DNA from 3 places in the Bradyrhizobium sp. GW821-FHT13H05 genome. Region 2 is predicted to be linked to each of the others. Evidence: predicted binding sites of a transcription regulator. Region 2 holds the regulator's gene; each other region holds the start of a gene.

Region 1 (3,271 bases), on a different contig from region 2:
CTTGCCCTTGAGGTCGTCGACCTTCTTGTAGGCGCTGCTCGCCTTGACGAAGAACACCGAATAGTAGCCGGTCGAGCCGTCAGCATTGATGTCGTTAGCGAAGGCGTCGGTCTTGACGCCGGTCAGGCGCGCGCGGGCAAACGAGGCCGAGCCGTAGCTGGCGATATGGATGTTGCCGGCGCGCTGGCCTTCGATCACGGCAGCGTAGTCGTTGGCAATGCGCAGCGTGACCTTCACGCCCAATTCCTTGGTGAGATAGCTCATGAACGGCGCCCACCGCTCGGTGACGCCGGAAGCGTTCTCGGCCGGGACGACCGCGAAGGTCAGCTCGGGATATTTGGCTTTCCAGTCCTCGGCGGAGGCTGACGTCGTGAACGCGAGCGCGGCGGCGCCGGCGAGGATTAATCTGCGAGTGATCATGATACCCTCTTCATCGGTTGGGGTCGGTTGACGCAAAACTGGCAACTAAACAGGTGAGGCTCAGGCGGCCGCGGCCGTTCCGAGCGCCGGCACACCCTCGGGCACCGGTGCAGATGCGCCGCCCATGACATCGGCGGCTTCGAGATCGTAAAGCTCACGCGCGACGTGGTCGGTCAACTCGGCCGGCGCACCGTCGAACACCACGCGCCCTTGCGCCATGCCGATCAGCCGGTCGCAATAGCTGCGGGCCAGATCCAGCGAATGCAGGTTACAGAGCACGGTGATGCCAAAATGCTTGTTGATGCGCAGTAGCGCATCCATGACGATCTTGGTGTTGCGCGGGTCGAGCGAGGCGATCGGCTCGTCGGCAAGGATGATGTCGGGCTGCTGCACCAGCGCGCGGGCGATCGCGACGCGCTGCTGCTGGCCACCGGAGAGCTGGTCGGCGCGCTGGGCCGCGAGCGAGGCGATGTCGAACTGTTCGAGCGCGGACATTGCCAGCGCCTTGTCCCGCTCGGGCCAGGTCTGCGTCAGCGAGCGCCAGGCCGGCATCGTCGCAAGGCGCCCCATCAGCACATTGGTCAGCACGTCGAGCCGGCCGACCAGGTTGAATTGCTGGAAAATCATCGCCGACCGCGCGCGCCACTGCCGCAATTCCTTGCCGCGCAGTGCGGTGACGTCGAGGCCGTCGAACAGGATCCGGCCCTGCGTCGGCGTCGCCAAGCGATTGATCATGCGCAGCATCGTCGACTTGCCGGCGCCGGAGCGTCCGATCACCCCGACGAAGCCGCCGGGGGAGACTTGAAACGAAGCGTCGTCCACCGCGGCTTTTGCGCCAAAACGGCACGTCAGACCTTCAACCACCAGCATGCAGGGCTCCAGAGTAGCTGGGACCCACCGCTAACGCCCGCGCTTGACACTTGTGTGACATGCACGTTGCGGTGCGGCGATCCAACACACCTCATCCCCTGTCATCGCATCGTCATGACATTGTCATCAGGCGGCTCGAAGAGGAACCGTTCTCAAACTACGGATGTAACATGGCCGGCAAAACGCTCTCGGTCCAACCGACCATCGACGCTTCCGCGAAGCTCCATGAGACCAGGCTTGGCGCCTATACCGAAGTCGGCGCGCGCACGATCCTGAACGAAGTCACCATGGGCGATTATTCCTATGTCGTGAACGACGCGCAGATCACCTACAGCACAATCGGAAAATTCTGCTCGATCGCGGCGATGACGCGCATCAATCCGGGCAATCATCCGATGCACCGCGCGACGCAGGCGCATTTCACCTATCGTTCGAGTGCCTATTTCGCGGGCGAGAGTGACGACGCCGACTTCTTCGACTGGCGGCGTCAGCATCACGTCCATATCGGCCATGACGTCTGGATCGGCCATGGCGCGATCGTGCTGCCGGGCCGCAACGTCGGCACCGGCGCGGTGATCGCGGCCGGCGCGATCGTCACCAAGGACGTGCCCGCCTACACCATCGTCGCCGGCAATCCGGCGCGGATCGTGCGGCGGCGGTTCTCGGAAGAGGTTGCGGGGCGACTTGCAAGGCTCGCCTGGTGGGACTGGGATCACGACAAATTGCGTGCGGCGCTACCCGATTTTCGCAAGCTCGCAATTGAAGATTTCCTCACGACATACGAAGCAGGGGCACATTCCTCTGCCAGCAAACGAAGCGCGGTCGCGTGACAGATATTTTCCTTGAAGGCGGCCGGGCCCTGATCGGCGCCGAGTTCGTCGAAACTTCACTGAGTGTTTCCGGAACGGATATCGCGCAGCTCGGTGCCTCCCGCGGCCGGGCACGGCTGGCGATCGATGCGCGCAATCTTCTGGTGCTGCCCGGAATCGTCGACCTCCATGGCGATGCCTTCGAGCGGCAGATGATGCCGCGCGCAGGCGTCGACTTCCCGATCGACGTCGCGCTCGCCGACAGCGACCGGCAGGCGATCAGCAACGGCATCACCACGGTGTTCCACGCCACGACCTGTTCGTGGGAGCCGGGCCTGCGCAGCGCCGGCAATGCGCGCGGCCTGATGGAAGCGATCGAGCGGCAGCGCCCGCAATTCGCCGCCGACACCCGCTTCCATTTGCGGCACGAGACCTACAACCTCGATGCCGAGGCCGAGATCTCCCAGTGGCTCAGCGAGGGCCGCGTCGATCTGTTCGCCTTCAACGACCACATGGACGGCACCGTTGCCGACATGGCCAAGCCGCGCAAGCGCAACCGCATGGTGGAGCGCACCGGACTGTCGAGCGAGGATTTTGACAGACTGGTCGCGGGCGTGGTTGCGCGCGCGGCCGACGTGCCGGCTTCGGTGTCGCGGCTCGCCTCAGCCGCCCGCTCCGCAGAGGTGCGGATGCTCTCGCATGACGACGCCACGCCGGTGATGCGCCAGGAGTTCCGCGAGCTGGGCGCCTTGATCGCGGAGTTTCCGATCAACGAGGAGACGGCGCGCGCGGCGGCAAGCCACGGCGATGCCATCGTCTACGGCGCGCCGAACGTCGTGCGCGGCGGCAGCCACACCGGCTGGACCAGGGCGTCGGACATGATCGCCAAGGGTCTCTGCTCGGTGCTGGCCTCGGACTACTACTATCCCGCGCAGTTGCTCGCCGCGTTCCGCCTCGCCGCCGATGGCGTGCTGCCGCTGGCGAAGGCCTGGGATCTGGTCTCGGCCGGACCCGCGCGCGCGACCGGCCTTGCCGATCGTGGCCTCCTCGCTGCGGGGCGCCGGGCCGATATTCTGCTGGTCGACGACAGCGTGCCGCTGCGGCCGCGGCTGATCGCCGTGATATCGGGCGGAAAGCTCGTGCATCTCACCGATGCGACACGGCTGCTCGCC
Region 2 (3,271 bases):
CGACATGTGCCAGAGCTTGGTCGCCTGCTCCTGCAACGCCTTGACCAGCGCCGGATGGGCGTGGCCGAGCGCGTTCACGGCGACGCCGGAGGTAAAATCGAGATAGCGATCGCCATTGGTCGCAATCAGCCAGCAGCCTTCGCCGCGCTCGAAACCGAGGTCCGACCTGGCGAAAACGGGGAGCAAATGCGGCGCAGCGCTGTTAGTCATGACGGTCACTTGATGTTGAGGACGGTGTGAGCGTGCATTGCGCAACGCACCATTGACCGGCCCGGAAAACGAAACGTGCCGCCTTTTAAGGGCGGCACGTGACACTATCTTATGCCGGGTAGAACGGGTGTCAATGCCGCCCGAAAGCCTCGCGAAACGCTGAATCCGTAGTCTTGCGGTGCCGAATTTACGTGGTTTTAGCCACGGAACATGTGGAAGCGAGTCGGCGGACTCTTGCGCGTGAGTCACGCCATATTGTAGCGTTTGGCTTGTCAGATACGACATCTCGTGCAGTGTTTCTGATCCTCTAAGTCCTCATGTACCGGCGTAAACGTTCGGGCGGCTCTCGGTGCCCGGCGAGCCTTAAGGGATTCTGACGGCACGGGTTTTTCAAGGCTTAGGCATTCGCCGCGAGGCGCCAGGATGGCAGCCGCACGGCGAGGGAAAGGGTGCAATGACGGTTTTGACCTGGTCCGACGATCGCGTCGAGCAGTTGAAAAAGCTCTGGGAGGCCGGATTGTCGGCCAGCCAGATTGCGGCCGAGCTCGGCAACGTGACCCGTAATGCCGTGATCGGCAAAGTGCACAGGCTCGGCCTGTCCGGCCGCGCCAAGAGCCCCTCATCGGCTGCTCCCCGGCCGCGCAAGGCGCGTCCCGCGCAGCATATGATGCGGGTGACCCGCCCGATCTCGCGCGGCAACACCGCGCTGGCGCAGGCCTTCGACGTCGAGGTCGAGGCTGAACCGGTCACCTACGACAACGTGGTGCCGATGAGCCAGCGGCTGTCGCTGCTGGAGCTGAACGAGGCGACCTGCCACTGGCCGGTCGGCGACCCCTCGAGCCCGGATTTCTTCTTCTGCGGCGGCAAGGCGCTCTCCGGCCTGCCCTACTGCGCCCAGCACTCGCGGGTGGCGTATCAGCCGGCCGCAGATCGCCGGCGGGCGCCGGCGAAGCCGGGTCCGCGCTGAGCTGGGCCCCAAACGACATCGTTCCGGCCTAATGCGCAATTGCGCACGGGGGACCGGGACGATCCGGACATAAAAAAGCGCGCCACCCGGCGCGCTTTTTATTGGCTTGCTTGCAGCAAACCTTACGTCTGCTCCGCCTTCGCGAAACGGTCATCCAGCGCGTAGCCGGCACCGCGGACGGTGCGGATCGGGTCCTGCTCGCGACCGAGATTGAGCAGCTTGCGCAGACGGCCGATGTGAACGTCGACGGTGCGCTCGTCGATATAGATGTCGCGGCCCCAGACGCTGTCGAGCAGCTGCTCGCGCGAGAACACGCGGCCGGGATGCTCCAGGAAGAACTCCAGCAGGCGATATTCGGTCGGGCCAAGGTCGATCGGCCGGCCCGAGCGCGCGACACGGCGCTTGTCGCGGTCGAGCTCGATGTCGCCATAGGCGAGCACGGTGGCGAGCCGCTCGGGGCTGGCGCGCCGCAGCAGGCCCTTCACGCGGGCGAGCAGCTCGGGCACCGAGAACGGCTTGACGATGTAGTCGTCGGCACCGGTCGCAAGACCCCGCACCCGCTCGCTCTCCTCGCCGCGCGCCGTGAGCATGATGATCGGCAGCTGCTTGGTCTCGGGCCGGGTGCGAAGCCGCCGGCACAATTCGATGCCTGACAGGCCCGGCAACATCCAGTCGAGCACGATCAGATCGGGAATGTGCTCCTTGAGGCGGGTGTCGGCGTCGTCGCCACGCATCACCGTCTCGACGTCATAGCCGTCGCCTTCGAGGTTGTAGCGGAGAAGCTCGGTGAGAGCTTCCTCGTCCTCAACCACCATAATGCGTGCGCCCATCAGGTCGTCGCTCCTTAAGTCTTCAGGTATTGGGGACCGTGGTGGCGAAGGTCGTCATGTCGCCCTTCGGCCGCTTGTCGGTGATCGCCTGGCCCTCGATCATGTAGAACACGGTCTCGGCGATGTTGGTGGCGTGGTCGCCGATCCGCTCGATGTTCTTGGCGCAGAACATCAGGTGGATGCAGAACGAGATGTTGCGCGGATCCTCCATCATGTAGGTGAGGAGCTCGCGGAACAGCGAGGTGCAGATGGCGTCGACTTCCTCGTCGCCCTTCCAAACCGCCATCGCCGCCGGCAGATCATGCGCGGCATAGGCGTCCAGCACCGACTTGACCTGCTGCTGCACGAGATCGGTCATGTGCTCCAGGCCGCGGAACAATTTGAGCGGATGGAAATCCGTCTCCAGCGCCGCGACGCGCTTGCCCATGTTCTTGGCGAGGTCGCCGATGCGCTCCAGATCGGTCGCGACGCGCATGGCGCCGACGATCTCGCGCAGATCCACCGCCATCGGCTGGCGGCGCGCGATGGTGAGCACGGCGCGCTCCTCGATCTTCTTCTGCAGCGCGTCGAGCTCGACGTCGATGGCGACGACGCGCTGGCCGAGCGCGACGTCGCGGCGGATCAAAGCGTCGACGGAATCGACGATCATGCGCTCGGCGATGCCGCCCATCTCCGCGACCAGCCGGGTGAGCTCCTGGAGGTCGGTGTCGAAGGCCTTTGCGGTATGTTCAGTACCCATGTCCCGTCTCCTCAGCCGAACCGGCCGGTGATGTAATCCTGCGTGCGCCGGTCGGTCGGCGACGTGAAGATCTTGCTGGTGTCGTCGAACTCGATCAGCTCGCCGAGATACATGAAGGCGGTCTTGTCGGAGACGCGCGCCGCCTGCTGCATGTTGTGGGTGACGATCGCGATCGTGTAGTTCTCGGACAGTTCCTGGATCAGCTCCTCGACCTTGGCGGTCGAGATCGGGTCGAGCGCCGAGCAGGGCTCGTCGAACAGGATCACCTCGGGCCGCACCGCGACCGTGCGGGCGATGCAGAGGCGCTGCTGCTGGCCGCCGGAGAGCGACAGGCCGGAGGCGTTGAGCTTGTCCTTGACCTCGTTCCACAGCGCGCCGCCGCGCAGCGCCTTCTCGACGCGGTCGTCCATCTCGGACTTCGAGATCTTCTCGTAGAGGCGGATGCCGAAGGCGATATTCTCGTAGATCGTCATCGGGAACGGCGTCGGCTTCTGGAACACCATGCCGACGCGGGCGCGCAGCAGG
Region 3 (3,271 bases), on a different contig from region 2:
GGTTCGTTGCAGCGCGTTTCGCTGCTTTGCCGCATCGATACGCTGGACGAGCTCGATTACTACCGGAACGGCGGCATTCTGCACTACGTGCTGCGCAAGCTCGCGGCCTAAAGCATGATCCGGAAAAGTGCGCAGCGGTTTTCCGGAAAGATCATGCTCAAACAACAGCCCAGAGCGCCTGTGGCGCTTTGGCGCGCGAATTTGTGAACAGTGGCTCACTGCGACGTGAGTAGAAGGTTAAACGAAGGCGGCCTATCACAAGGCCGCCTTCGTGCGTTACGCTACGCCTCCGATGGTCCCGCCCGGCGGAAAACCTCGCCCCGGACGGTTGAAACTGCGGTGCCTGTAAGACTACGGTGACCATCAGGCGATAGGATCTTCCCCCACGCGTGCGAGGTGTGACGTTCAACATGACTGCAATGATGGCTTCTAATCTGGTTTCGCGCTGGTCCGGTGCACTCTGGTCGGGAGCACTCGGCATCTGCGCCATCGTCGCCGTCATCCGTCCCGCCGAGGCTGATCCCCGCGCCGTTGTCGAATTGTTTACCTCGCAGGGCTGCTCGTCCTGCCCGCCCGCCGACAAGATCATCGGCGATCTCTCCAGCGATCCCTCGATCATCGCGCTGAGCATGCCGATCGATTACTGGGATTATCTCGGCTGGAAGGACACGCTGGCGGATTCACGCTTCTCGGCGCGGCAGCGCGCTTATTCGCGCATGCGCGGCGATCGCGAGGTCTATACACCGCAAGTCGTGGTCAACGGCTCCGCGCATGTAATCGGCAGCGATCGCGCCGGCATCGAGAATGCGATCGGCAAGACCGACAAGAGCGCCGGCGTGATGAGTGTGCCGGTGACGATGTCGCTCTCGGGCAAGCAGATCAACGTCTCGGTGGCCGCGAGCAAGGAGCCGACAGTCGCGCATGGCGAGGTCTGGATCTGTTCGGTCGCCAGGTCGGTGCCGATCTCGATCGCCAAGGGCGAAAATCGGGGACAGCAGATCACCTATCACAACGTGGTGCGCAACCTGCTCAAGGTCGGCGACTGGAGCGGCCGTTCGGAGAGCTGGACGGTGCCGCTGGAAAACCTCACGCGCGACGGCGTCGACGGCGCGGTGGTCTATGTCCAGGACGGCAGCCGCGAGAAGCCGGGCCCGATGCTCGGCGCGGCATACACGTCGCTGCACTGAAGCGCAGCGCGCTCAAGATCGTCTCAAGACAATTTGTCTCTCGTCATTCCGGGGCGCGCGAAGCGCGAACCCGGAATCCATCGATCGACTTTCCGAACTGAGAAATGGATTCCGGGCTCGCGCCAAGAGGCGCGCCCACGGAATGACCGCGAGCTGGCAACACTGCCCCACAAACAAAAAAGGACCAACTTGCGTTGGCCCTCCTTGTCGCGCGTACAGACCCGATCCTGTTCGACCCCGGGGGGCTGGGGGCTGAGGAATCCGGAACCGAAAGGACCGGGTCAACGCACACAGGTCTTTTCGCAATGCAGGGCGGCGGGCGGTGGGCGGAAAAGCGGCGATACTATGATTCCTGCTAACGATCCCGTGACGGTTTGCCGCGAGAGAGTTCCACCCTTGCGTGTGCTCGGATTAGTGCCCGATTCAATGAGTTGAGCGAGGAGCCTCTTGCGGCCGGGAACAGTTGGCGCAATCATGCAATTGTCATGATCCGCGGTTCCGGGGACGGTCTTCGCGGACGCGATCATGCTGTGCGATGAGGAGGCGCTTCCCCATGAGTCTGACGTCGGAGGATGCCGATCCGAGCGGGCAGCGCGCAGTGGCGCACCCCGCCGCTGCGTCGACGCAACCGAACCGGGTGACGTTCAACCGGTTGGAATTGAACCGTATCCTCAATCTCTATGGCCGCATGGTCGCCGACGGCGAGTGGCGCGACTATGCGATCGACTTCCTGAAGGACCGCGCCGTGTTCTCGGTCTTCCGCCGCGCCTCGGAAGTGCCGATCTACCGGATCGAGAAAGACCCGCGCCTCGCGCGCAAGCAGGGCATGTACAGCGTGATCTCGGCGACGGGCCTGATCCTGCGCCGCGGCCATGAGCTGGATCGCGTGCTGCTGGTGATCGATCGCAAGCTCGCGGTGGTGTAGCGCTGCTGCCGTAGCCCGGATGGAGCGCAGCGCAATCCGGGGCCGCTGTGTCAGCAGATCGACCTGTCCCGGATTACGCTGCGCTCCGTCCGGGCTACGAGGTCCTACTTCTCCGGCACCGTGCGCGCGCCTTCGCCGAGGTCGCGCTGCATCATCACCGTATCCAGCCAGCGACCGAATTTCAGCCCGACATTGGGATGGGTGCCGATCATCTTGAAGCCGCCCTTGGTGTGGACGCCGATCGAGCCCGCATTGGCGGAATCGCCGATCACCGCGACCATCTGGCGGAAGCCGCGCGCCTCGCACTCGGCGACCAGCCGGTCCAGCAGCAGCGAGCCGATGCCGCGGCGATGGAAGCTGGGGTCGAGATAGATCGAGTTCTCGACCGTGAAGCGATAGGCCGGCCGCGGCCGGTAGGCGCCGGCATAGGCATAGCCGGCCACGCGTCCCTCGAGGATGGCGACGAAATAGGGATAGCCGCCGTCGACCAGCGTGCGATAGCGCCGCGTCATCTCGGCAAGGTCGGGCGGGTCCAGCTCGAACGTCGCCGTGCCTTCGCGCACGGCCTGCTGGTAGATGGCGGTGATGGCAGGAAGGTCGGCCTCGGTCGTGGGCCTGATTTCAGGTGCGGACATGAGGAAAGATTAGAGCCTTCCCGCGGCGGCCGGAAGGGGCGAACGGCCTCTCCACGCCGTCATTGCGAGCGCAGCGAAGCAATCCAGAAATGCATCCGCGGAGGGTCTCTGGATTGCTTCGCTGCGCTCGCAATGACGCGGAGAGGCAGTGGGCCCAAACAAAAACCCCGGCCTTTCGGCCGGGGCTCGTGTCCGTTCTCTCGTCTCGGGGCTTAGTCGCGCTGGCCGAGGAGCTGCAGGAGCAGCGTGAACAGGTTGATGAAGTTCAGGTACAGCGACAGCGCGCCGGTGATGGCCGCACGCTCCGCGACGTCACCGCCGGCCGAAGCGTAGCCGTAGATGTAGTCGTTCTTCAGCCGCTGCGTATCCCAGGCGGTGAGGCCCGCGAACACCAGCACGCCGACCACCGACACCACGAACTGCAGCACCGAGCTCGCCAGGAACAGATTGACTAGGCTCGCGATGATGATGCCGATCAGGCCCATGAACAGGAACGATCCCATTCCGCTCATGTCACGCTTGGT

The links. Region 2 encodes PhoB, which activates phosphate uptake and scavenging genes when phosphate is short. Its sites were predicted from a motif close to TGTCATNNANCTGTCAT; they were not measured.
Region 1: a site for PhoB is predicted at 1,390-1,406, ahead of phnC (phosphonate ABC transporter ATP-binding protein). Genes of this name have one in related genera too.
Region 3: a site for PhoB is predicted at 1,658-1,674, ahead of AC1RR3_RS35545 (DUF2794 domain-containing protein). Genes of this name have one in related genera too.

The regions. Positions count from the first base shown of each region.
Region 1 covers NZ_JBXAPO010000009.1:115,738-119,008, forward strand. Annotated here, with positions in the region: gene phnD (phosphonate ABC transporter substrate-binding protein) at 1-420, opposite strand, end outside; gene phnC (phosphonate ABC transporter ATP-binding protein) at 481-1,290, opposite strand; gene AC1RR3_RS25465 (LbetaH domain-containing protein) at 1,461-2,120, shown strand; gene AC1RR3_RS25470 (alpha-D-ribose 1-methylphosphonate 5-triphosphate diphosphatase) at 2,117-3,271, shown strand, end outside.
Region 2 covers NZ_JBXAPO010000005.1:3,322-6,592, forward strand. Annotated here, with positions in the region: gene AC1RR3_RS16820 (aspartate aminotransferase family protein) at 1-210, opposite strand, end outside; gene AC1RR3_RS16825 (GcrA family cell cycle regulator) at 665-1,177, shown strand; gene phoB (phosphate regulon transcriptional regulator PhoB) at 1,300-2,007, opposite strand; gene phoU (phosphate signaling complex protein PhoU) at 2,030-2,746, opposite strand; gene pstB (phosphate ABC transporter ATP-binding protein PstB) at 2,758-3,271, opposite strand, start outside.
Region 3 covers NZ_JBXAPO010000020.1:71,008-74,278, reverse strand. Annotated here, with positions in the region: gene acnA (aconitate hydratase AcnA) at 1-111, shown strand, start outside; gene AC1RR3_RS35550 (DUF1223 domain-containing protein) at 411-1,187, shown strand; gene AC1RR3_RS35545 (DUF2794 domain-containing protein) at 1,741-2,112, shown strand; gene AC1RR3_RS35540 (GNAT family N-acetyltransferase) at 2,217-2,747, opposite strand; gene AC1RR3_RS35535 (Bax inhibitor-1/YccA family protein) at 2,960-3,271, opposite strand, start outside.